Regions from separate parts of the Pseudomonas sp. GQ91 genome, predicted to be linked through region 3. Evidence: predicted binding sites of a transcription regulator. Region 3 holds the regulator's gene; each other region holds the start of a gene.
What was found. The regulator sigma-54, encoded in region 3, starts transcription at its own class of promoters, with help from an activator protein. The targets are predictions, from matches to a motif close to ANTGGCATNNANNTTGCTNT.
Positions count from the first base shown of each region.

Region 1 (5,539 bases), on a different contig from region 3:
GGCCCAGGAGAATGCCCAGCAAACCCGGATCGGGCGGACCTCGATGCAAGAGGCGTCTTCGTCCCTGGAACATATCGCCGCCGCGCTGAACGGTACCGCCACGGTGATCAATACCCTCGGTCAACGCTCCCAGGAAATTGGCGGGATCGTCGGCGTGATCACCGCGATTGCCGAACAGACCAATTTGCTGGCGCTCAACGCGGCTATCGAAGCAGCGCGCGCCGGTGAGCAAGGTCGGGGCTTTGCGGTGGTGGCCGACGAAGTGCGCAACCTGGCATCGCGTACCCGCCAGGCCACCGACGAAATTTCCGGGATGATCCAGAGCATCCAGCAGGAAACCGGGAATGCCATCAGCACCATGGAGCAGGGCAAGGTGTTGATGCAGGAAGGTCTGTCGCGCAATGCCGACGTGGCGTCGGCACTGGAGCGGATCGACGAGCAAAGCCGCTCGGCCGGCCAGCAATTCGCCGCGATCACCACCGCGACCCAGGAACAGAGCAGCACCGCGACCTTGCTCAGCAGCAACTTGCAGAGCATTGCCCTGGCTAACAGTGAGCAGCGTGAAGTGGTGTCCAACCTGGCGATCACCGCCAAGGAACTGGAGACCCTGGCGGCGGGCCTGCGCCACGAGGTCGATCGGTTTCGCTGAGGCTTAACGCTCGCCAAGTCCCGGATCCACGCGCTTGCCGATGTCCTTGAGACGCGCCAGTTGATCAACCATCGCTGGCGCCTCATCCAGGCTGCCGACAAAAGTCCACAGGTAGGTCATCACCGCGTACACATGGCCGGCCTTGACCGCCGGTGACAATGCCAACTGGCTGATCGCCACGACGAACAGCAGTGCCGCCAGTGAACCTATAAACAGGAACGCGGCGGCCTCGCGGTCGGACAGCCAGATTCGCAGACGCGACAGCACCCGATAGTGGCGTTGCAAAGTATGGGCGCCGACTTTTTCCACCAGGCCGATTTCCTTTTCGAGCCGATCATTCAAACGCTCATGCAGCGCCTGGTTCTTGCGGGCGAAGCGGGGCAGCAAAGTGATGCACAGCAGCAGCGCGGTCAGGCAGGCGAGGCCCACCCACGGCTCGATCACCAGCAGCATCACCGCTGCACCGACGATGGACACCAGTGCGGTGGCGATGATCGGCACGTGCTTCTCGAAAAAATCGACAAAGTCCCGCGCCAACACCACCCGCGCTGCCGCGCGTGATGTGCTGTGTTTTTGCAGGCGCTGATTGAGGATCACTGGCACTGCAAGGTCGGCATAGATACGGGTGAACGTGCGGGTATCCAGTGCTCGCCGTGCGGCCCCGACGACCCAGAACGCCAAGACCACCGCGGCGTAGAGCAATGCACTGGCGGCGTCACCGCGAAGAATCGAGTCCACGGCGAACCCTGCAAACAGTGGGTAGGCCAGCAGCAGGGCGTTCTCCAGCGCTACCAGCGACAGTGTGCAGAACAGCTTGCCGGGATAGGTCCGGGCGATGGCCTTGAGGGTCTGGCTGGCGGATTGTTGACCGATTTTTTTGCTTTCTTCGATCAGAGTCTGTGGGGTTACGGATGACATGGGGTGCACCAGAGAAGTGATAGACGCTATCATTGAGCGACTGCTCAAGTATCCTTGAGCGATCGCTCAAAAAGCAAGTGCCGCTTATCCAGCGGTGCTCAAAGGAAATTGCCCATGTCGCGTATCGACCGTAAAGACCAGATCGTCGCCGCCGCCCTGGAGCTGTTCCGCAGCAAGGGCTTTGCCGATGTTTCGACCCGCGACCTCGCGGATCATGCCGGCCTGTCTCGCAGCCACGTGTATCACTACTTCAGCGACTGGAAAGAACTACGCCGCGAAGCCTTCGTGCGCTTCGCCAACGAGCAACTGGAGGCCGTGCGTGCGCCCCTGGCGGATGCCTCGCCCATGGATGCGCTGCTGGGCTTCTTGCGTGACTGCCTGCCTCGCACTGCCGATGCGGGTTGGGCGCTTTGGCTGGATGCCTGGGATGAGGCGATGCACGACCCGGAACTGGCCCAGGCTTACCTGCGGATCAACGCTCAGTGGCCAGCCATGCTCACCGAGGTCATCGAGCGGGGTGTCACGGCTGGGGTGTTCCGGTGTGACTCGCCCGAGCGCGTTGCCCGCCAGTTGTTTGCGGTGGCGATGGGCTATGCCGATGATCTGATGCTCAAGCCCTCCACCGAGTCGGCAGAAGCGGCGCTGGATGAAGTGTTGGAAGTGGCTGGGCTACTGCTGGATCTGCCCAAGGCCCCTTAGCCGATAGCCGCTGGCCGGTACTGCAGCGCTTCCGCCAAATGGTGCCGGGCGATCCCCTCCACCTGCTCAAGATCCGCCAGGGTGCGCGCTACCTTGAGCAGCCGATGGGCCGCGCGTAGCGATAACGTCAGTCGCTCGCAGGCGGCTTCGAGCCAGCCTTCATCAACTTTCTGCAGTTGGCAGTGCGCACGCAGCCCGGGCAGATCGAGGAAAGCATTGGCGCAGCCCTGGCGCCGTTGCTGACGCTCCCGCGCGTCGGCAACCTGCACCGAGGCCATGGCGGTGTTGTCGCCAGTCTGTCGGGCCGGGTTCAGCGCCGTGCTTTCCCTGGCCACGGTCAGATGCAGGTCAATACGGTCGAGCAAGGGGCCGGAGAGCTTGTTGCGATAGCGCTGGATTTGCTCCGGCGTACACCGGCAGCGCCCGCTCGGTTCACCCATATAACCGCAGGGGCAAGGGTTCATGGCGGCCACCAGTTGAAAGCGCGCCGGGAAGCGTACCCGGTCGCGAGCGCGGGAAATCACAATGTGCCCGGACTCCAGCGGCTCGCGCAGCACCTCCAGCACTTTGCGATCAAACTCCGGCAGTTCATCGAGAAACAGCACGCCATGGTGGGCGAGGGTGATTTCCCCGGGTTGTGGTTTAGAACCGCCGCCCACCAGCGCCGGTCCCGATGCGGAATGGTGCGGCTGGCGAAACGGTCGATGGGGCCAGTGACTCAACGGCGCCAGGCTGACCACGGATTGAATCGCGGCCACCTCCAGCGCTTCCTGTTCGCTCAAGGGTGGCAACAAACCGGGCAGGCGGCTGGCGAGCAAGGTTTTGCCGGTGCCTGGCGGCCCGCTGAACAGCAGGTTGTGAGCGCCCGCCGCGGCAATCAACAGCGCGCGCTTGGCCGCCAGTTGGCCTTGGACTTCGCTCAGGTCGGGGTAAGGTTTGTTCAAGTACTGCAAGCCGTCGGTCTTGAAGGGTTCAATCGGCACCTGCCCATTCAGGTGGGCCACCACTTGCAGCAGATGATCGACTGCAATCACCTTCAGGCCGGAGGCGAGGCACGCTTCCTCGGCATTCGCGCGTGGCACTATCAAGGTGCGGCCGGCCTTGCGTGCCGCCAACGCCGCTGGCAACACGCCTTTCACCGCACGTACTTCGCCGGACAGCGCCAGCTCGCCGAGGCATTCCACGTCATCCAGCATCAGCGCCGGCACCTGCACGCTGGCCGCCAGGATCCCCAGGGCGATTGCCAAATCAAAACGCCCGCCGTCCTTGGGCAAGTCGGCGGGCGCGAGATTGAGGGTGATACGACGCGCGGGGTATTGCAGCGCGGAGTTCAGAATGGCACTGCGCACCCGGTCCTTGCTTTCCTTGACGGCCGTTTCGGGCAGGCCTACCAGCGTCAGGGAAGGCAACCCGTTGGCCATATGCACCTCGACCGTGACGGCAGGGGCCTCGACGCCAATCTGGGCGCGGCTGTGGACAATGGCGAGGGACATGCTCGTTCCTTGAGGTGGAGGGCCGCTTCCTGCGGTTTTTCAAGGGTAGATGAGATTAAGGGGAGCGCAGTGCTGAGGTTTTACAGAACGTATCCCCAGCCGAACGCAGAACCAGCGCCCACATGTTGATCGAGTCGTATCAGGTTATTCCTGGACCGGACTCAGGCGTGCTTCCAGCTCTGCAACCTTCGCCTCGAGGCTTTCCAGGCGCGCTCGCGTGCGGGCCAGCACGACCATCTGGCTATCGAACTCTTCCCGGCTAACCAGATCGAGCTTGCTGAAGCCGCTCTGCAACAGCGCCTTGAACTGGCTTTCGATTTCATTGCGGGGCAGCGGGGTGTCGCCGCTGAACAGTCGAGCGGCGTGGCCGCTCAGGGCGTCGAGGAGGTCTTTGGGCGCGAGCATGGGAAATAATCCGGAATAACGGTTGGCGCGCAGTGTATCACGCAGCGTCTACGGCATTTCTGATGATGCTGGCCGCACGCTTTTCGCGCATCGGCCCGGGCGCTTGCGCACTGTTTTTGTGCGTATCGGCGACGCCGTGCTGGCCCTTCGCTGGGCATAAGTGGACAAGGGATTGATTTCAGTGGTTTTTACGGAGCTGGCAAGGTTTCTGCTTAGACGATCATGACCCATGCACTGATGCAGTCGCTGTGACGAATGCAGTGCGCCGACGGATCAGGGGTACAGGTTTCGTCATGGCGTCGCAAAGGCAATTGCCGAGGCGACGATGCGTTACAAAGCCAGGCACTGCGCTTAGACTTGAGTCGGGTTTGTTTTCCTGGGGCAAGTCCACCAATTCGGGAGAGAGTTTTCATGAAGCTAGTCACTGCCATCATCAAGCCGTTCAAGTTGGACGATGTACGCGAGTCGTTGTCGGAGATCGGCGTGCAGGGCATTACCGTCACTGAGGTCAAAGGCTTCGGTCGGCAGAAAGGTCATACCGAGCTGTATCGCGGCGCGGAATATGTAGTCGATTTCCTGCCGAAGGTGAAGATCGATGTCGCCATTGACGACAAGGATCTTGACCGGGTTATCGAGGCTATAACCAAGGCCGCCAACACCGGCAAGATCGGTGACGGCAAGATCTTCGTGGTCAATCTGGAACAGGCTATTCGCATCCGTACCGGCGAAACCGATACCGACGCAATCTAAGCCGCCAAACCCCAACGCCCCAGGAGAAAACAATATGACTCTGCGTAAATTCGCAGGGCTAGGAGCCCTGTTGTCCATCGTAATGCCCAGCCTGGCCATGGCGGCAGACGAAGTGGCGGCTCCAGTCCTCAACTCCGGCGATACCGCCTGGATGCTGACGGCCACCGCGCTGGTGCTGTTCATGACTATTCCTGGCCTGGCGCTGTTCTACGGCGGCATGGTCCGCTCCAAGAACATTCTTTCGGTGATGATGCAGTGCTTCGCCATTACCGGCCTGATCAGCATTCTGTGGGTCGTCTACGGCTACAGCATCGCGTTCGACACCACGGGCATGGAGCAGGGCGTCGTCAACTTCAACTCATTCTTCGGCGGCATGGGCAAGGCGTTCCTGTCGGGCGTGACTCCGGACAGCCTCACCGGACCTGCGGCGCTGTTCCCGGAAGCGGTGTTCATCACCTTCCAGATGACGTTCGCGATCATCACGCCGGCGCTGATCGTCGGTGCGTTCGCCGAGCGCATGAAATTCTCCGCCATGCTGATCTTCATGGCCATCTGGTTCACCCTGGTGTATGCGCCCATCGCCCACATGGTCTGGAGTGGCGACGGCGGCCTGATGTGGGATTGG
Region 1 is NZ_JCAXED010000013.1:79,836-85,374, forward strand. It holds gene AC6CIA_RS19595 (methyl-accepting chemotaxis protein) at 1-649, shown strand, start outside; gene AC6CIA_RS19600 (ABC transporter six-transmembrane domain-containing protein) at 653-1,567, opposite strand; gene AC6CIA_RS19605 (TetR/AcrR family transcriptional regulator) at 1,682-2,266, shown strand; gene AC6CIA_RS19610 (YifB family Mg chelatase-like AAA ATPase) at 2,263-3,759, opposite strand; gene AC6CIA_RS19615 (accessory factor UbiK family protein) at 3,904-4,164, opposite strand; gene glnK (P-II family nitrogen regulator) at 4,576-4,914, shown strand; gene AC6CIA_RS19625 (ammonium transporter) at 4,949-5,539, shown strand, end outside.
Region 1: a site for sigma-54 is predicted at 4,360-4,379, ahead of glnK (P-II family nitrogen regulator). Genes of this name have one in related genera too.

Region 2 (5,539 bases), on a different contig from region 3:
TGATGCTGATCGATGATCGCTTCGCCGAGCCCAAGGTCAGGCAGTTGTTGCCGCGCTGGTGGTCGCTGAGCTGACGCGTAAGATGCGCCATTCCCGGCATCAATGATGCTGGCGAAGGCTGCAGGGGTGCGTCAGTCTCAGGTCTGTCCCGTCCCTTCATCTGCACAATTTTGCCTTAACACTTAAATCCCAGTAGATAGGGCTGTTGTGTGGCGAACGGGCTTGTCGGAACGCCGCATCGCCCGTGTTGGGTTGCGAAGCAGCCCCAGAACCCTCCGCTACGGAGTATCTGATACACCGCATTCGGCTAACTGGGGCTGCTTCGCAGCCCAACACGGGCGATGCGGCGTTCCGACAAGCCCGCTCGCCACAAGGAAATAAGTTGTGTAGATGCCTATGCCTCAAGGAGCCGCGTGATGTATACCCCCGAACAACAGACGATCCAGGTCAACGGCATTCAACTGAGCCTGCATATCACAGGTCCCGAGAGCGGTCCGCCTGTCTGGCTGCTCCACGGTTTCCCTGAGTGCTGGCATTCCTGGCGTGAGCAGATACCGGCGCTGGTGGCGGCTGGATACCGGGTATTTGCCCCGCAAATGCGCGGTTACGGGCGCAGCAGCGCACCGGCCGGGATTGCCGACTATGACCTGCTGACCCTGTGCGCGGATATCCAGGCGGGCATGGATTTTTTCGGCCATCGGCAGGTGTCGATGGTCGGCCATGACTGGGGCGCGGTGGTGGCCTGGCACCTGGCATTGCTGGAGCCTGAGCGTGTCGCGGCGCTGGTGACGATGTCAGTCCCGTTTGCCGGTCGCGCACGCAGGCCGGTGATCGAGATCATGCGCGAGCTGTATGCGGATCGGTTCAACTACATCCTGTATTTCCAGGAGCCGGGTGTGGCGGAAGAGGAACTGGACGCTGATGTCGAGCGCACTTTGCGGCTGTTCATGCAGGACCAGGATGTGTTTCTGCAGAAAAAGCCCGCCACGGCCAGGTTGTTCGACGGCGTGGCGCAACCCGCTGCCTTGCCCCATTGGTGCAGTCAGCAAGATCTGCAGATTTACCTGCAGACGTTTGCTGAAGGCTTTCGCGGGCCGTTGAACTGGTACCGTAATTTTGAGCGCAACTGGCAGCGCACCGAGTTCCTCGTCGGCAGAAAAGTCCTGCAACCGACGCTGTTCCTGATCGGTGACCGGGATCCGGTGGGCGTGTTTGAAGCCCATACCCTCAAACGCATGCCCGAGGTGGTGCCGAGGCTGGAACCTCACGTGCTGGCGAATTGTGGGCACTGGATTCAGGTTGAACAGGCGCAGCAGGTCAACGCACTGTTGATCGACTTTCTCATGAGAACACCGTCCTGAACCGTGCCGAGCAAAGCGCACATCTCAACCAGGCAGTTATTTCGGGCCCTTGCAGGAGCGAGCTCGCTCCTGCAAGGGGGCTTGACTGACCGGTATCAGGCCAGGCGTCGGCCCATTTCTTCGCCCAGGGCCTGCAAGCCACTCATTGGGCGGACCATCACTTCGAACTCGATAATTTGCCCTTGTTCGTTGAAGCGAATCAGGTCGATACCCTTGAGCTGCTTGTCGCCCACCCGTGCACTGAACTCCAGCACCACGTTCTGACCATCCGCCGTGGCTAATTCGCGATGATATTTGAAGTCTTCAAACACCGTGAACACAGTGTTGAGGATCCTCGATACCACGGGCGCGCCTGGATAAGGCGTGTGGGCCATGGGCGAACGGAAGACGGCATCCGGGGCCAGCAGTTCGGGCAGGGCTTTCAAGTCGGCGGCGGCCAGCATGGCGTGCCAGCGTTGCAGGGTGTGGGCGGCGTGAGGGCTGAGTTTCGGCGCGTCGGACATGGTCTGTGCCTATTTTTATGAGGGGTGAGCAACGTTAAGAGCAGTACCGAAGCGGGGTCAATGATCGAAACTGACGGTTATATGATCGGGGTGAACACCGGGGGGCATGGTAGAAACCGTCCACAACCCTGTGTCCCCGCCTTAAACCACTTCCAGGTAAGAGCTGTGAATTGCCTGCGCAAGCTCACGCACGGTGTCGATGAACGCGGTCAGCCGGGTATGCAGGCCTTCCTCAAGGATCTCGTCAATCCCGGTATAGCGCAGGCGGGCTTCAAACTCGGCGGCCAGGCGTTGGGCGGTACGCCCGTAGCTGCCGGGAAGGTCGCCCAGGATATGACTCAATTCCTCGATACAGGCGTGCAGCGAGCGTGGCACATCGCTGCGCAACAGCAGCAGTTCTGACACCGAGCGGGCATTCAGCGCATTGGGATACAGCTCGGTATAGGCTTCAAATGAAGACAAGGCGCGGAGCAGGGCGCTCCATTGGTAGTAGCCCCGGGCCGAGAGGTCGCTGACTTCTTCTGATTCTTCGCCGAACATCTCGTAGCGCGCATCCAGCAGGCGCAAGGTGTTGTCAGCCCGTTCGACAAAGGTGCCCAGGCGAATGAAACGATAGGCGTCGTTGCGCATGATGGTGCCCGCGGTAGCACCACGGAACAGGTGTGAACGCTGCTTGACCCAGTCACAGAAGTGGCTGATGCCATGCCGCGCCAGGCCACCGGCGGCAATGCTGCGCATCTCCAGCCAGGTGGCATTGAGGTTTTCCCACATGTCGGCGGTGATGCGTCCACGGACTGCATGGGCATTGCCGCGAGCGGCGCGCAGGCAGTTGTAGATGCTCGCCGGGTTTGCTTCGTCGAGCGCGAAGAAGTGCAACATACGCTCGGCGTCCAGTTGCTGATGGCGCTCCAGATAGCTGTCCAGGGTGCCACTGCTGAGCAGCGACATCGCCAGTTCGTCCAGGCCATCACTGCGTCCGGCCTGGGGCATCAGTGACAGCGAATAACTGACTTCGAGCATTCGGGCGAGGTTTTCCGCGCGTTCCAGGTAGCGCGACATCCAATACAAATCCGCGGCGGTTCTACTCAGCATACTCAGCCCTCCACCACCCAGGTGTCCTTGGTTCCGCCGCCTTGCGACGAGTTGACGATCAACGAACCTTCGCGCAACGCAACCCGGGTCAGTCCGCCGGGGACCAAGCGGGTTTCCTTGCCCGAGAGCACGAACGGCCGCAGATCAATGTGCCGGGGCGCGATGCCGTTTTCGACAAAGGTCGGGCAGGTCGACAGGCTCAAGGTCGGCTGAGCGATGTAGGCGTGGGGACGCGCCTTGATGCGTTGGCGGAAGTCTTCGATTTCGGCGGCAGAGGCCGCCGGGCCCACCAGCATGCCGTAGCCGCCGGAGCCTTGGGTTTCCTTGACCACCAGGTCCGGCAGATGCGCCAGTACGTGCGACAGCTCTTCCGGCTTGCGGCACTGGAAGGTAGGCACGTTGTGCAGCACAGGTTCTTCATCCAGATAGAACCGGATCATCTCCGGCACATAGGGATAGATGGATTTATCGTCGGCCACACCCGTGCCGATGGCATTGGCCAGCACCACGTTGCCGGCGCAATAGGCCGCCACCAGGCCAGGAACGCCGAGCATCGATTCGGGATTGAACACCTTGGGATCGAGGAAAGCGTCGTCGATACGACGATAGATCACGTCCACGGCTTTCGGGCCGTCAGTGGTGCGCATGAATACCTTGAGGTCCTGGACGAACAGGTCGGCGCCTTCCACCAGTTCCACGCCCATTTCCCGGGCCAGGAACGCGTGCTCAAAGAACGCACTGTTAAAGCGCCCCGGTGTCAGCACCACGACATTGGGGTTATCCAGGCGGCTGGCGCTTTTCAGGGTCTTGAGCAGGAGATTGGGGTAGTGGTCCACCGGGGCGATGCGCTGTTTGGCAAACACCTCGGGGAACAGGCGCATCATCATCTTGCGGTCTTCGAGCATATAGCTGACGCCGCTGGGCGTGCGCAGGTTGTCTTCCAGAACGTAGTAAGTGCCATCGCCATCCCGTACGAGATCGACGCCGGAGATGTGGGAATAAATATCGCGGTGCAGGTCCAGCCCAATCATGGATTTCTGATAGCCCTCATTGCCCAGGACCTGATCGGCGGGAACGATCCCGGCCTTGATAATGCGTTGGTCGTGGTAAATGTCGGCCAGAAACATGTTCAGTGCGTTGACCCGCTGGATGCAACCCCGCTCGATGACGCTCCACTCACTGGCGGGGATGCTGCGCGGGATGATGTCAAACGGGATCAGGCGCTCGGTGTCTTGTTCGTCACCGTACAGGGTGAAGGTGATTCCCGCGCGGTGAAACAGTAGATCGGCTTCGCGGCGGCGCTGTGCCAGCAGCTCTGGCGGGGTATTGGCCAGCCAGCGGGAGAAATCCTGATAGTGCGCACGGCAGACGCCATGTGCGTCATTCATTTCATCAAAGAAAGATCGAGCCATTCCAATTACCTTGTCAGTGCCAGGCGAAAACCTGGGGGTGGCACTGCCGCTTTAGAAAACGCATTTTTTATGAGCCCGTGGCGTTTGGCGCCACCAGGCCTGGTCCTTACTTTCTTTTGGAGTCGGCTCTGAGTCAGGGGGTAACAATTGCTCCTGTATTCATCTGTGGCAGGCTGGGCCTTGCAGGATTAAAGCAATGCCTGTGCCTAAACCGCGTTTTGCCGCCTAAATCCCCTCGGCCGCCGCCTGATTCGCCCGGCATGCTCAACGCCGGTGCGCGGGAGTCGCAATGAATGCTCCAGGACGGTGCGCATGATCCACTTGAACTAAGGGCTGCGCCGGCTCTTCTAAGACAAACAAGTACTGCGAGGATCACCGTTTGTGCCTAGGATCATTCACCCGCAAAACCCGGAATCGGCGCTGAGCGACCACGACGAATACAACGCCAGGATATTTGGTTCGCCCAAGGACCGACTGGACTTCTATCGTCGGGAAATCCAATACGAAACCAGTATTCTGGCCAACCGCACCGACGCCTATCTCACGGCGCAATCGTTTCTGGTGATTGCTTTTGTCTCCGGCATGGGCAATCTCAATCCGGAGTGGAGCAAACTCTTCACATTGGTGGTGCCGCTGTTCCTGGCGCTGCTCGGGGTGCTCAGTTCGCTCAACGCCTGGCCGGGTATCCGGGCGGCCTACGACATCATTGATCACTGGCACTTCAAACAAAGCGAGTTGCTGCGCAGCGAGCCGATGATGGGCCTGGCCTACGATGAATCACCGTTGTTCAGCGAAATGGAATCGACCCACAAGGGTTATCGCAAGTCGCTGCTGTTTTCAGTGCGCACGCCTTGGTTGTTCATGGTGTTCTGGATCGTGCTGGGGGCGTTTTCGTTTTATATCCAGGTGGACAACCCCGGTGCGTGACCACTGATCAGCCGCGGACGATTTGACGGAACTTCATCCAGGCCGACAAGACCTTAACCTTACGCATAGACGTATTGATGAACCGGTAAAGAGGTAGAGATGAACGCGACCGACGACCCAGACCCACAAGTCAGCGACAGGAACGATCCGGCCATTGACGGTGGTCGTGAGGATGTCCCAGCGGCCGACACCGGCGCGACCGCCCCCAAGGACCGCAAACCGCCCGCGGACCCGGTCGACAAGG
Region 2 is NZ_JCAXED010000001.1:244,518-250,056, reverse strand. It holds gene AC6CIA_RS01010 (ATP-dependent DNA helicase) at 1-74, shown strand, start outside; gene AC6CIA_RS01005 (alpha/beta fold hydrolase) at 417-1,361, shown strand; gene AC6CIA_RS01000 (nuclear transport factor 2 family protein) at 1,457-1,864, opposite strand; gene AC6CIA_RS00995 (alpha-E domain-containing protein) at 2,006-2,956, opposite strand; gene AC6CIA_RS00990 (circularly permuted type 2 ATP-grasp protein) at 2,959-4,368, opposite strand; gene AC6CIA_RS00985 (hypothetical protein) at 4,750-5,295, shown strand; gene AC6CIA_RS00980 (hypothetical protein) at 5,395-5,539, shown strand, end outside.
Region 2: a site for sigma-54 is predicted at 4,559-4,578, ahead of AC6CIA_RS00990 (circularly permuted type 2 ATP-grasp protein). Genes of this name have one in related genera too.

Region 3 (5,539 bases):
CGAGATGACTTCGGACAAGGTCGAACACTTGAAGGCCTCGGAGATCACACTGTTGACCAATCCGGACCTGAATCTTTATCGCGGTACCGAGTACCCTTGGCACGTCACCAGCAAGCGTGGCGAAGTCAATCCGGACGGTACCGAAGTGGAGTTGATCGACTCGGTGCGTATCGCGCGCACCGATGCCGAGAATCGCCAGACCGTGATCACCAGCAGTCGCATGACCGTATTCCCGCAGAAGCAATATGCGCAGACCGAGCAAGACGTTAGAATCGACGGCGCTGGCGGTGTATCGACTGGCAAGGGAATGAAAGCGTATTTGAAAGAAAGCAGGATACACCTGCTATCGAACGTAAGAGGACAGTATGAGGCTCGTTAAAACCCTCCCTATTTTGCTCGGTCTGGGCGCAGCACTGGGAAGCGTGAGCGCCTGGGCTCTGCCGAACGATAGCCAGCAGCCGATCCACATCTCGGCTGACGATGCGCAACTGGATGACAAGCGAGGCATCGCGACCTACACCGGTGACGTCGTCATCACCCAGGGCTCGATGAAGATCACCGGCAGCAAGGTGACATTGACCCGCACCGCGGCGGGCGATATCGACGTGGTGACCTCGGTGGGCAACCTGGCGTATTTCGAGCAGCAGCAAGCCGCCTCCGATCCAGGCCCGATGAAAGGCTATGGCCGGACCATTCAGTACCATGCGCAGCAAAACCGCATCGTCCTGATTGACCAGGCCAAGGTGGTCAGCACCGACGGCAACTCCACGGAAGGTGAAAAGATCACCTATGACACCGTGAAGCAGGTCGCCAACGCCGGCCGCGCCAACGGCAGCAACGTCACCACGCCACGTCCACGCATCGACATGGTTATCCAGCCGAAGAAGAAGGCCGAGTAATGGCAACCCTGAAAGCCCAGCATCTGGCCAAGGCCTATAAAAGCCGTCAGGTCGTGCGCGACGTCAGCCTGTCCATCGACAGCGGCCAGATCGTCGGCCTGCTTGGCCCCAACGGTGCCGGCAAGACCACCTGTTTCTACATGATTGTCGGCCTGGTCCAGGCGGATCAGGGCCGTGTACTGATCGACGACCTGGATGTCAGCCACCAGCCCATGCACGGCCGTGCCCGGGCCGGGATCGGCTATCTTCCCCAGGAAGCGTCGATCTTCCGCAAACTGTCGGTGTCCGACAACATCATGGCGATCCTCGAAACCCGCAAGGAACTGGATCGTGACGGCCGTCGCCAGGAGCTGGAAAGCCTGCTGCAGGAATTCCACATCAACCACATTCGCGACAACCTCGGCATGAGCCTTTCCGGTGGCGAGCGGCGCCGCGTGGAAATCGCCCGCGCCTTGGCCACCGCCCCGAAATTCATCCTGCTGGACGAGCCCTTCGCCGGTGTCGACCCGATCTCGGTGGGCGATATCAAGCAGATCATCCATCACCTCAAGGCCAAGGGAATCGGTGTATTGATCACCGACCACAACGTACGCGAGACGCTCGATATCTGCGAAACCGCTTATATCGTGAATGATGGCCAACTGATCGCCGAAGGTGACGCCGCGACGATTCTGGCCAACGATCTGGTCAAGGAAGTTTACCTGGGTCACGAGTTCCGCTTGTAAACACCTTGGTGTCATAGCGCAGCGCCACGGAGCGCGCGAGTCAATAAAAACCTTATTATTTTTATTGTTACCGCGCTCTAGGCAAAGCAACCGACATCAGGCATATAATTTGCTTATGTTTGGCGCTCACGCGCCCTGTCGTGGATGGCGCACTGCGCCGGCGAATAAGGTGTTAAGCCCCTGCCATGAAACCATCGCTAGTCCTGAGAATGGGCCAGCAGCTGACGATGACACCGCAGCTGCAACAGGCCATCCGCCTGCTCCAATTGTCGACCCTGGACCTGCAACAGGAAATCCAGGAGGCCCTGGAGTCCAACCCGATGCTCGAACGCCAGGAAGAAGGCGACGACTTCGATAACGCAGATCCGTTGGCCGACAACATCGAGCAAAAACCCAACGCCGACGTGCAGGAACCGTCCTATCAGGAAACCGCCCCGACGGTGGATAACCTTGAGGAAGGCGAATGGAACGAGCGCATTCCCAATGACCTGCCCGTGGACACTGCCTGGGAAGACGTCTACCAGACCAGCGCCAGCAGCCTGCCCAGCAACGACGATGACGAATGGGACTTCACCACCCGCACCTCCGTCGGCGAGAGCCTGCAGAGCCACTTGCTGTGGCAACTGAACCTGGCACCGATGTCCGACACCGATCGCCTGATCGCCGTGACCCTGATCGATTGCATCAATAACCAGGGCTACCTTGACGAGACCCTCGAGGAAATTCTCGACGCTTTCGACCCGGAACTGGACATCGAGCTGGACGAAATCGAAGCCGTCCTGCACCGCATCCAGCAATTTGAACCGGCGGGCATCGGCGCCCGCAACCTCAGCGAATGCCTGTTGCTGCAACTGCGCCAACTGCCCGCCAAGACGCCATGGCTCACCGAAGCACAGCGCCTGGTCACTGATTACATCGACTTGCTGGGCGGCCGCGACTACAGCCAACTGATGCGCCGCATGAAGCTCAAGGAAGATGACCTGCGCCAGATCATCGAACTGGTGCAAAGCCTCAACCCGCGCCCTGGCTCGCAAATCGAGTCCAGCGAGGCGGAATACGTGGTGCCCGACGTGATCGTGCGCAAGCACAACGAACGCTGGCTGGTGGAGCTTAACCAGGAGTCAGTGCCGCGCCTGCGGGTCAATCCGCAATACGCCGGTTTCGTTCGCCGGGCGGATACCAGCGCCGACAACACCTTCATGCGCAACCAGTTGCAAGAGGCCCGCTGGTTCATCAAGAGCCTGCAAAGCCGCAACGAGACGCTGATGAAAGTCGCCACGCAGATCGTCGAGCACCAGCGCGGCTTCCTGGAGTACGGCGACGAAGCGATGAAACCGCTGGTGCTGCATGACATTGCCGAAGCGGTAGGCATGCACGAATCGACCATTTCCCGCGTGACCACCCAGAAATTCATGCATACCCCCCGGGGTATTTATGAGTTGAAATACTTTTTTTCCAGCCACGTCAGCACCTCCGAAGGCGGCGAATGCTCGTCCACGGCGATCCGCGCAATCATCAAAAAACTGGTTGCCGCGGAAAATCAGAAAAAGCCGTTGAGTGACAGCAAGATCGCTGGTTTACTGGAGGCACAAGGCATTCAGGTCGCCCGCCGAACCGTTGCCAAATACCGCGAATCCCTTGGGATTGCGCCTTCCAGCGAGCGCAAGCGGTTGATGTGACGGGCGGGCCACAGCGTTCCAGTGGCAGGCATTTGCCTGCCGCTTTATGCACTGGCAACGAAGGAGAAGCTGTATGCAAGTCAACATCAGTGGACACCAGCTGGAAGTCACCAAGCCCCTGCGTGAGTACACCGAGAGCAAGCTGAACAAGCTTGCGGGGCATTTTGACAAGATCACCAACGTGCAGGTCATCATGGAGGTCGATAAGCTCAAGCAGAAAATCGAGGCCACCTTGCACGTACCGAACGCCAAACTCGTCGCCAACGCGGAACATGAAGACATGTACGCGGCAATTGACTCGCTGTACGACAAGCTGGACCGCCAACTCATAAAGCATAAGGAAAAGAATCTGCACCTGATGCAAGGTACAGGTCGTTAACTCTCCCCCCATGATCCGACTTGAAACCATCCTGACCCCCGGCCGTTCCCTCGTGAACGCGCCGGGCGGCAGTAAAAAGAAAGCCCTCGAACAAATTGCCAACCTGATCAGTCGCGAAGTGCCTGAGCTGGAGATGCAAGATGTTTACGAGGCCCTGATCGCCCGTGAAAAACTTGGCTCCACCGGTTTTGGCAACGGCATCGCCATCCCTCACTGCCGACTGAAAAGCTGCGAGCTGCCAGTCAGCGCCCTGCTGCACCTGGACGCTCCGATCGAATTCGACGCGATTGATGGTGCCCCGGTAGACCTGCTGTTCGTATTGCTGGTCCCGGAAGCCGCCACCGATGCGCACCTGGAACTGCTCCGGCAGATCGCCAGCATGCTCGACCGCAAGGATGTACGCGACAAATTGCGCAGTGCCGAGACCAATCAGGCGCTGTATCAGGTTGTCCTGGATGAACAAAACGGGCAGTAATCATGCGTTTGATCATCGTCAGCGGGCGTTCCGGCTCGGGTAAAAGCACCGCTCTCAACGTCCTCGAGGACAACGGTTTTTACTGCATCGACAACCTGCCCGCCGGCTTGCTGCCCGAGCTCGCCGAGCGTGCGCTGATCCACACCGAACTGGCGCAACCGCTGGTCGCCGTGTCGATCGACGCCCGCAACCTGCCGAGTCACTTGTCACGCTTCCCGGAACTGCTTGAAGAGGTGCGCGGCAAGCACATTCATTGCGATGTGCTGTACCTGGACGCGGATGAAGAAACCCTGCTCAAGCGCTTCTCGGAAACCCGTCGTCGTCACCCCTTGAGCAGTGCAAATCGCTCGCTGGCCGAAGCCATCGAAGACGAAACCAACCTGCTGGGGCCAATCATTGACTTGGCCGACCTCAAGATCAACACCACCAGCCTGAACCTTTATCAGCTGCGTGATGCCATCAAACTACGCCTGCTGAACCAGCCGGAATCGGGCACCGCCTTTCTGGTTGAGTCCTTTGGCTTCAAGCGCGGCATGCCCGTCGACGCCGACCTGGTATTCGATGTGCGCTGCTTGCCCAATCCCTACTGGAAACCGGAACTGCGCGAGCAGTCCGGCCTTGACCAGCCGGTGGCCGAGTACCTGGCCGCACAGCCGGATGTCGAAGAGATGTTCCAGGACATTTCCAGTTACCTGCTTAAATGGTTGCCACGCTTTGCCGCCAGCAATCGGGCCTATGTCACTATCGCCGTTGGCTGCACCGGTGGGCACCACCGCTCCGTCTACCTGACCGAACGCCTGGGCCAGGTTCTGCAAAAAACTCTCAAGAATGTCCAGGTCCGCCACCGCGACCTTAGCTGAAAGGAACACACCCGCGATGCCCGCTCTGGAAATTGAAATCATCAACAAACTGGGCTTGCATGCCCGGGCGTCGGCTAAGTTTGTCGGAGTCGCGGGTCAGTTTCCTTGCCAGATTCGTGCAGGACGAACCCCCGAATCCATGGTTGATGGCAAGAGCATCATGGCGATGATGATGCTCGCCGCGGGCAAAGGCACCAGGATTCATCTGAAAACGGAAGGCGAGCAGGAAGAAGAAGCAATGGCAGCCTTGGTGGAGTTGATCAATAACTACTTCGACGAGGGTGAGTAACCTCACCCTGGCCGCATCGGCTTCACCCCAACGCCGTATCCATTGTCATCATCAGACAAAACCCGATGCACAACCCCAGGCTCGCGAGCTTGTCATGGCCATTGCGCCGTGATTCGGGGATGACTTCATGCGTGACCACCAAGAGCATCGCCCCGGCAGCCAGCGCAAGGCCCAACGGCAATAACATTTGCGCCAGGCTCACCAGCCAGGCACAGAGAATGGCAAAGACCGGC
Region 3 is NZ_JCAXED010000002.1:174,244-179,782, forward strand. It holds gene lptC (LPS export ABC transporter periplasmic protein LptC) at 1-379, shown strand, start outside; gene lptA (lipopolysaccharide transport periplasmic protein LptA) at 366-899, shown strand; gene lptB (LPS export ABC transporter ATP-binding protein) at 899-1,624, shown strand; gene AC6CIA_RS02970 (RNA polymerase factor sigma-54) at 1,810-3,303, shown strand; gene hpf (ribosome hibernation-promoting factor, HPF/YfiA family) at 3,377-3,682, shown strand; gene ptsN (PTS IIA-like nitrogen regulatory protein PtsN) at 3,693-4,157, shown strand; gene rapZ (RNase adapter RapZ) at 4,160-5,017, shown strand; gene AC6CIA_RS02990 (HPr family phosphocarrier protein) at 5,034-5,306, shown strand; gene AC6CIA_RS02995 (ZIP family metal transporter) at 5,329-5,539, opposite strand, start outside.

Region 4 (5,539 bases), on a different contig from region 3:
GCCGCGACCGTGGAATCGAAACCGCCGGACATCAGTACCAGGGTCTGTTCCAGGGCGCCCAGCGGATAGCCGCCGATGCTGTTGTGCTGGCTGTGGATCACAAACAACCGTTGGTCGCGAATTTCCATGCGCACTTCAATTTGTGGTGCTTTCAGGGAAATCCCGGCGGCGCCGCACTCGCGACGCAGCTTGCTGCCGACGTATTTTTCGACGTCCATGGAGCTGAACGGATGCTTGCCGGCGCGCTTGCAACGCACGGAGAAAATCTTCCCCGAAAGCTCATCACCGAAGTGCTGCTTGCACTTTTCGGTGATGTCGTCGAAGTCGCCCAGCGGGTACTCGTCGACCTGCAGAAAGTGCGCGATGCCCGGCATGCAGCTCAGGCGCTCGGTCAGCTCCTTCAAGGCTTTCGGGTCGGTCACGCGGGTTTCCAGCTCGAGATTGTCCCACACGCCGTTCACCACCACAGCCGGGTCCAGATCGCGGAGCACGGCACGGATGTTCTTGGCCAATTGGCGGATGAAACGCATCCGTACCGGTCGGCTCTTGATGGTGATCTCGGGGAAGACTTTAACGATTAATTTCATGGAAACAGCGCGCACAGGGCCTGCCGAAAAAGGGGGGCGCGGATTATAGCGGAAATCGCTCAAGGTTTAACCAGTTAATATGCAAACAGCACTCGACGCACCAACATGGGGCGAAACCCTGTTTTTACGCTACATTGCAGTGCGCGATTTGTGCCGTTTTAGCTGACTGCACCTTTATAGGGGCCATTTTGAGGCAAAAAGACCATGTTGGCGCACTGGCATGCAATTTGCTCTCTTGTGAGGCAGGTTGCCATGGCGGACTATCCGCGCCGGCATCACCCATATTCAAGGGCTAACTCCACTACCCAGCCCGAAGCCACCCGGAGGACACTATGTCGAAGTCGGTTCAACTCATCAAAGATCATGACGTTAAATGGATTGATCTGCGCTTCACGGACACCAAAGGCACTCAGCACCACGTGACCATGCCGGCTCGCGACGCGCTGGATGAGGCCTTCTTCGAAGAAGGCAAAATGTTCGACGGTTCCTCCATCGCTGGCTGGAAAGGCATCGAAGCTTCCGACATGATCCTGATGCCGGACGACACCACCGCCGTACTCGACCCGTTCACCGAAGAGCCGACCCTGATTCTGGTCTGCGACGTGATCGAGCCGTCGACCATGCAAGGCTACGACCGCGACCCACGTGCAATCGCCAAGCGTGCCGAGGAATACCTGAAGTCCACCGGTATCGGCGACACCGTATTCGTAGGGCCGGAGCCTGAGTTCTTCATCTTCGACGAAGTGAAGTTCAAATCCGACATCTCCGGTTCGATGTTCAAAATCTTCTCCGAACAAGGTTCGTGGATGTCCGACCAGGACGTGGAAGGCGGCAACAAAGGCCACCGTCCAGGCGTCAAAGGCGGCTACTTCCCGGTTCCTCCGTTCGACCACGACCACGAAATCCGTACCTCCATGTGCAACGCCATGGAAGAAATGGGCCTGGTCATCGAAGTTCACCACCACGAAGTGGCGACTGCCGGCCAGAACGAAATCGGCGTGAAGTTCAACACCCTGGTGGCCAAGGCTGACGAAGTTCAGACCCTGAAGTACTGCGTACACAACGTGGCTGATGCCTACGGCCGTACCGCCACCTTCATGCCTAAGCCGCTGTACGGCGATAACGGTTCGGGTATGCACGTTCACCTGTCCATCGCCAAAGAAGGCAAGAACACCTTCGCTGGCGAAGGTTATGCCGGCCTGTCCGACACTGCCCTGTACTTCATCGGCGGTATCATCAAGCACGGTAAGGCTCTGAACGGTTTCACCAACCCGTCGACCAACTCCTACAAGCGTCTGGTCCCAGGTTTCGAAGCTCCGGTAATGCTGGCCTACTCGGCTCGTAACCGTTCCGCCTCGATCCGTATTCCTTACGTGTCCAGCCCGCGCGCGCGCCGTATCGAAGCACGCTTCCCGGATCCAGCCGCCAACCCGTACCTGGGCTTCGCTGCACTGCTGATGGCTGGCCTGGACGGCATCCAGAACAAGATCCACCCAGGCGACGCTGCCGACAAGAACTTGTACGACCTGCCGCCTGAAGAGGCCAAGGAAATTCCACAAGTGTGCGGCAGCCTGAAAGAAGCCCTGGAAGAGCTGGACAAGGGCCGTGCGTTCCTGACCAAAGGCGGCGTGTTCAGCGACGACTTTATCGATGCCTACATCGCCCTGAAAAGCGAAGAAGAAATCAAGGTCCGCACCTTCGTACACCCACTGGAATACGAGCTGTACTACAGCTGCTGATCCGGTAGCGCTGCGTAACGTGGCGTGATGAAAAAGACCTCCTTCGGAGGTCTTTTTTTTTGCGCCCGGTTTAGTCCACTGGTAAGCAACCGCGAAAGATAAGGTAGCCTCTGACTGACGCCACTCCAGACCTGCAAACCCAATCAAAAGGTGGGAGCGGGCTTGCTCGCGAATGCGGTGTATCAGTCACCCGATGCCGCGACTGAACGTCCGCTTTCGCGAGCAAGCCCGCTCCCACAAGGAGATCCCAATTGAAATATAGATTTGCATTCGCCCTGTTATTTGTCAGCGCCAGTGCCAGCGCCGCGCCGCCTGCCCTTGAGCCGCTGCTCAAGAGCATCGCAGAACGCCTGGCCATTGCCGATCAGGTGGCCCTGAGCAAATGGGACAGCCACAAACCCGTGGAAGACAAGAAACGCGAGCAAGAGGTAATCGCCAACGTCATCGCCCAGGCATCAAGTTACAAACTCGACCCTGCCGCCGCCGAACAGTTTTTCTCGGCACAAATCGAGGCGAACAAACTGGTGCAGTACACCCACCTCTCCGACTGGCAGCTCCAGGGCAAGGCGCCCGACGCCCCGCGCCCGGACCTGGTGAAGCAGATTCGCCCGCAACTGGACCTGTTGCAAAAACGCCTGCTGCAGCAATTGGCCGACTTTTCCCCGCAGCGCACCGACCCAGACTGCCCGCGATGGCTGGCCCAGGCGGTGCATGCGCCGCTCAATGCTCCATTGCGCCAACTGGCAATGATCCGCGCCACCGCCGAATTGTGTACGCGGCCTACTTGATTTGAAGCATCGCCCTGCATCCTCCGCCTATCGGTAGACATAGCCTGAAAAGTCATTTACCGATCAGGATGGAACCATGGACACCTTCAAATGCTTGATTGCAACGGCGCTCGGATTGTCGTTGCTTGGCTGCGGCACCCAACCCAAGCATGCTGCATCCCTCGAGAAGGAGGTCCTGCTTGAGCGCAGCGAGTCGTGGGATGGCGCGCCCTACGAAGCCTACCCCTCCGGCCCGCCGCGGCTCACGCTGATACGCCTCAAGATCCCCGCGCATACTCAGTTGCCATGGCACACCCATCCGATGCCGAACGCCGCCTACATCGTCTCGGGAGAGTTGACCGTTGAAACCCGCAACAGCGGGATGACTCGCACCTTGAGGCAAGGGCAAACCCTGGCCGAGATGGTGGGTACCGAACATCGCGGCATCACCGCAGAGAAACCGGTTGAACTCCTGGTATTTTACGCGGGCAGTACTGGCATGCCGCTGTCCGAGCAACGCTGATACAGCGCCTATCGCGGATCGTTTCCACCCCGCATTGAAAACGATCCGCCCATCCCTTCCTGAACACCCTTCACAAAACTGCACTATATTGGTGCGTTAGACTGCACCCTTCCCACCTGCCTAACCCATTTTGGTTCGAGACATCCCGAAAAAGCTGGCTTTACGCCATAGTTTCGCGCTTCAAGCCCCTATTTCAGGGTTTTTACGCTTCTTTTCGGAGCTTTGGTTTGGTTTTTGCATTTTCCTGGTATCAGCGCGCGCCTCAAGCCCGCGCCTTGCTCCAAAAGAGGTCCTCATGACCATCAGCGACGCACTGCACCGTTTGCTACTCGACAACCTGACCACCGCGACCATCCTGCTCAATGACGAATTACGCCTTGAGTACATGAACCCGGCGGCGGAGATGCTCCTGGCCATCAGCGGCCAGCGCAGTCACGGACAATTCATCAGCGAACTGTTCACCGAGTCCGCCGAGGCCTTGAGTTCGTTGCGCCAGGCTGTAGAGCAGGCACATCCCTTCACCAAGCGCGAAGCGATGCTCACCGCCCTCACCGGCCAGACCTTGACTGTCGACTATGCCGTCACGCCGATCCTGAGCAAGGGCGCGACCCTGCTGTTGCTGGAAGTCCACCCGCGTGACCGTCTGCTGCGAATCACCAAGGAGGAAGCGCAACTGTCCAAGCAGGAAACCAGCAAGATGCTGGTGCGCGGCCTCGCCCATGAGATCAAGAACCCGCTGGGCGGGATTCGCGGCGCCGCGCAGTTGCTCGCACGCGAACTGCCCGACGAGCACCTCAAGGACTACACCAACGTCATCATTGAGGAAGCCGACCGCCTGCGTAACCTGGTGGACCGCATGCTCGGCTCCAACAAGCTGCCTTCACTGGCGTTGACCAATGTGCACGAGGTGCTGGAACGCGTCTCCCAACTGGTAGAGGCCGAAAGCCAGGGCTGTATCACCTTGGTGCGTGACTACGACCCGAGCATTCCCGATGTATTGATCGACCGCGAGCAGATGATCCAGGCGGTGCTCAATATAGTGCGCAACGCGATGCAAGCCATCAGCAGCCAGAACGAGCTGCGCCTGGGCCGCATCAGCCTGCGCACCCGCGCCCTGCGCCAGTTCACTATCGGTCACGTGCGCCATCGCCTGGTCGCCAAGGTCGAGATCATCGACAACGGTCCGGGCATTCCCGCCGATCTGCAGGAAACCATTTTCTTTCCGATGGTCAGTGGCCGCCCGGACGGTACCGGACTGGGCCTGGCCATTACCCAGAACATCATCAGCCAGCACCAGGGTTTGATCGAATGTGAAAGCCATCCCGGCCACACGATTTTTTCGATCTTTCTGCCACTGGAACAAGGAGCCCCATCGACATGAGCCGTAGTGAAACTGTGTGGATCGTCGATGACGACCGTTCTATCCGCTGGGTCCTGGAGAAAGCCTTGCAGCAGGAAGGCATGACGACCCAGAGCTTCGACAGCGCCGACGGCGTGATGAGCCGCCTCGCGCGCCAACAGCCTGATGTGATTATCTCCGACATTCGCATGCCCGGTGCCAGCGGCCTGGACTTGCTGGCGCGCATTCGCGAACAGCACCCGCGCCTGCCGGTGATCATCATGACCGCGCACTCGGACCTGGATAGCGCTGTCGCGTCCTATCAGGGTGGCGCGTTTGAATACTTGCCCAAGCCGTTCGATGTCGATGAAGCGGTCGCGCTGGTCAAGCGCGCCAACCAGCACGCTCAGGAACAGCAAGGCCAGGACGTGGTACCGACACTGACCCGCACCCCGGAAATCATCGGCGAGGCGCCGGCGATGCAGGAAGTGTTTCGTGCCATCGGGCGCTTGAGCCACTCCAATATCACCGTGCTGATCAACGGTGAGTCCGGCACCGGCAAAGAACTGGTGGCCCACGCCCTG
Region 4 is NZ_JCAXED010000005.1:353,926-359,464, forward strand. It holds gene thiI (tRNA uracil 4-sulfurtransferase ThiI) at 1-587, opposite strand, end outside; gene glnA (glutamate--ammonia ligase) at 920-2,326, shown strand; gene AC6CIA_RS10120 (chorismate mutase) at 2,578-3,114, shown strand; gene AC6CIA_RS10125 (cupin domain-containing protein) at 3,191-3,616, shown strand; gene glnL (nitrogen regulation protein NR(II)) at 3,912-4,997, shown strand; gene ntrC (nitrogen regulation protein NR(I)) at 4,994-5,539, shown strand, end outside.
Region 4: a site for sigma-54 is predicted at 802-821, ahead of glnA (glutamate--ammonia ligase). Genes of this name have one in related genera too.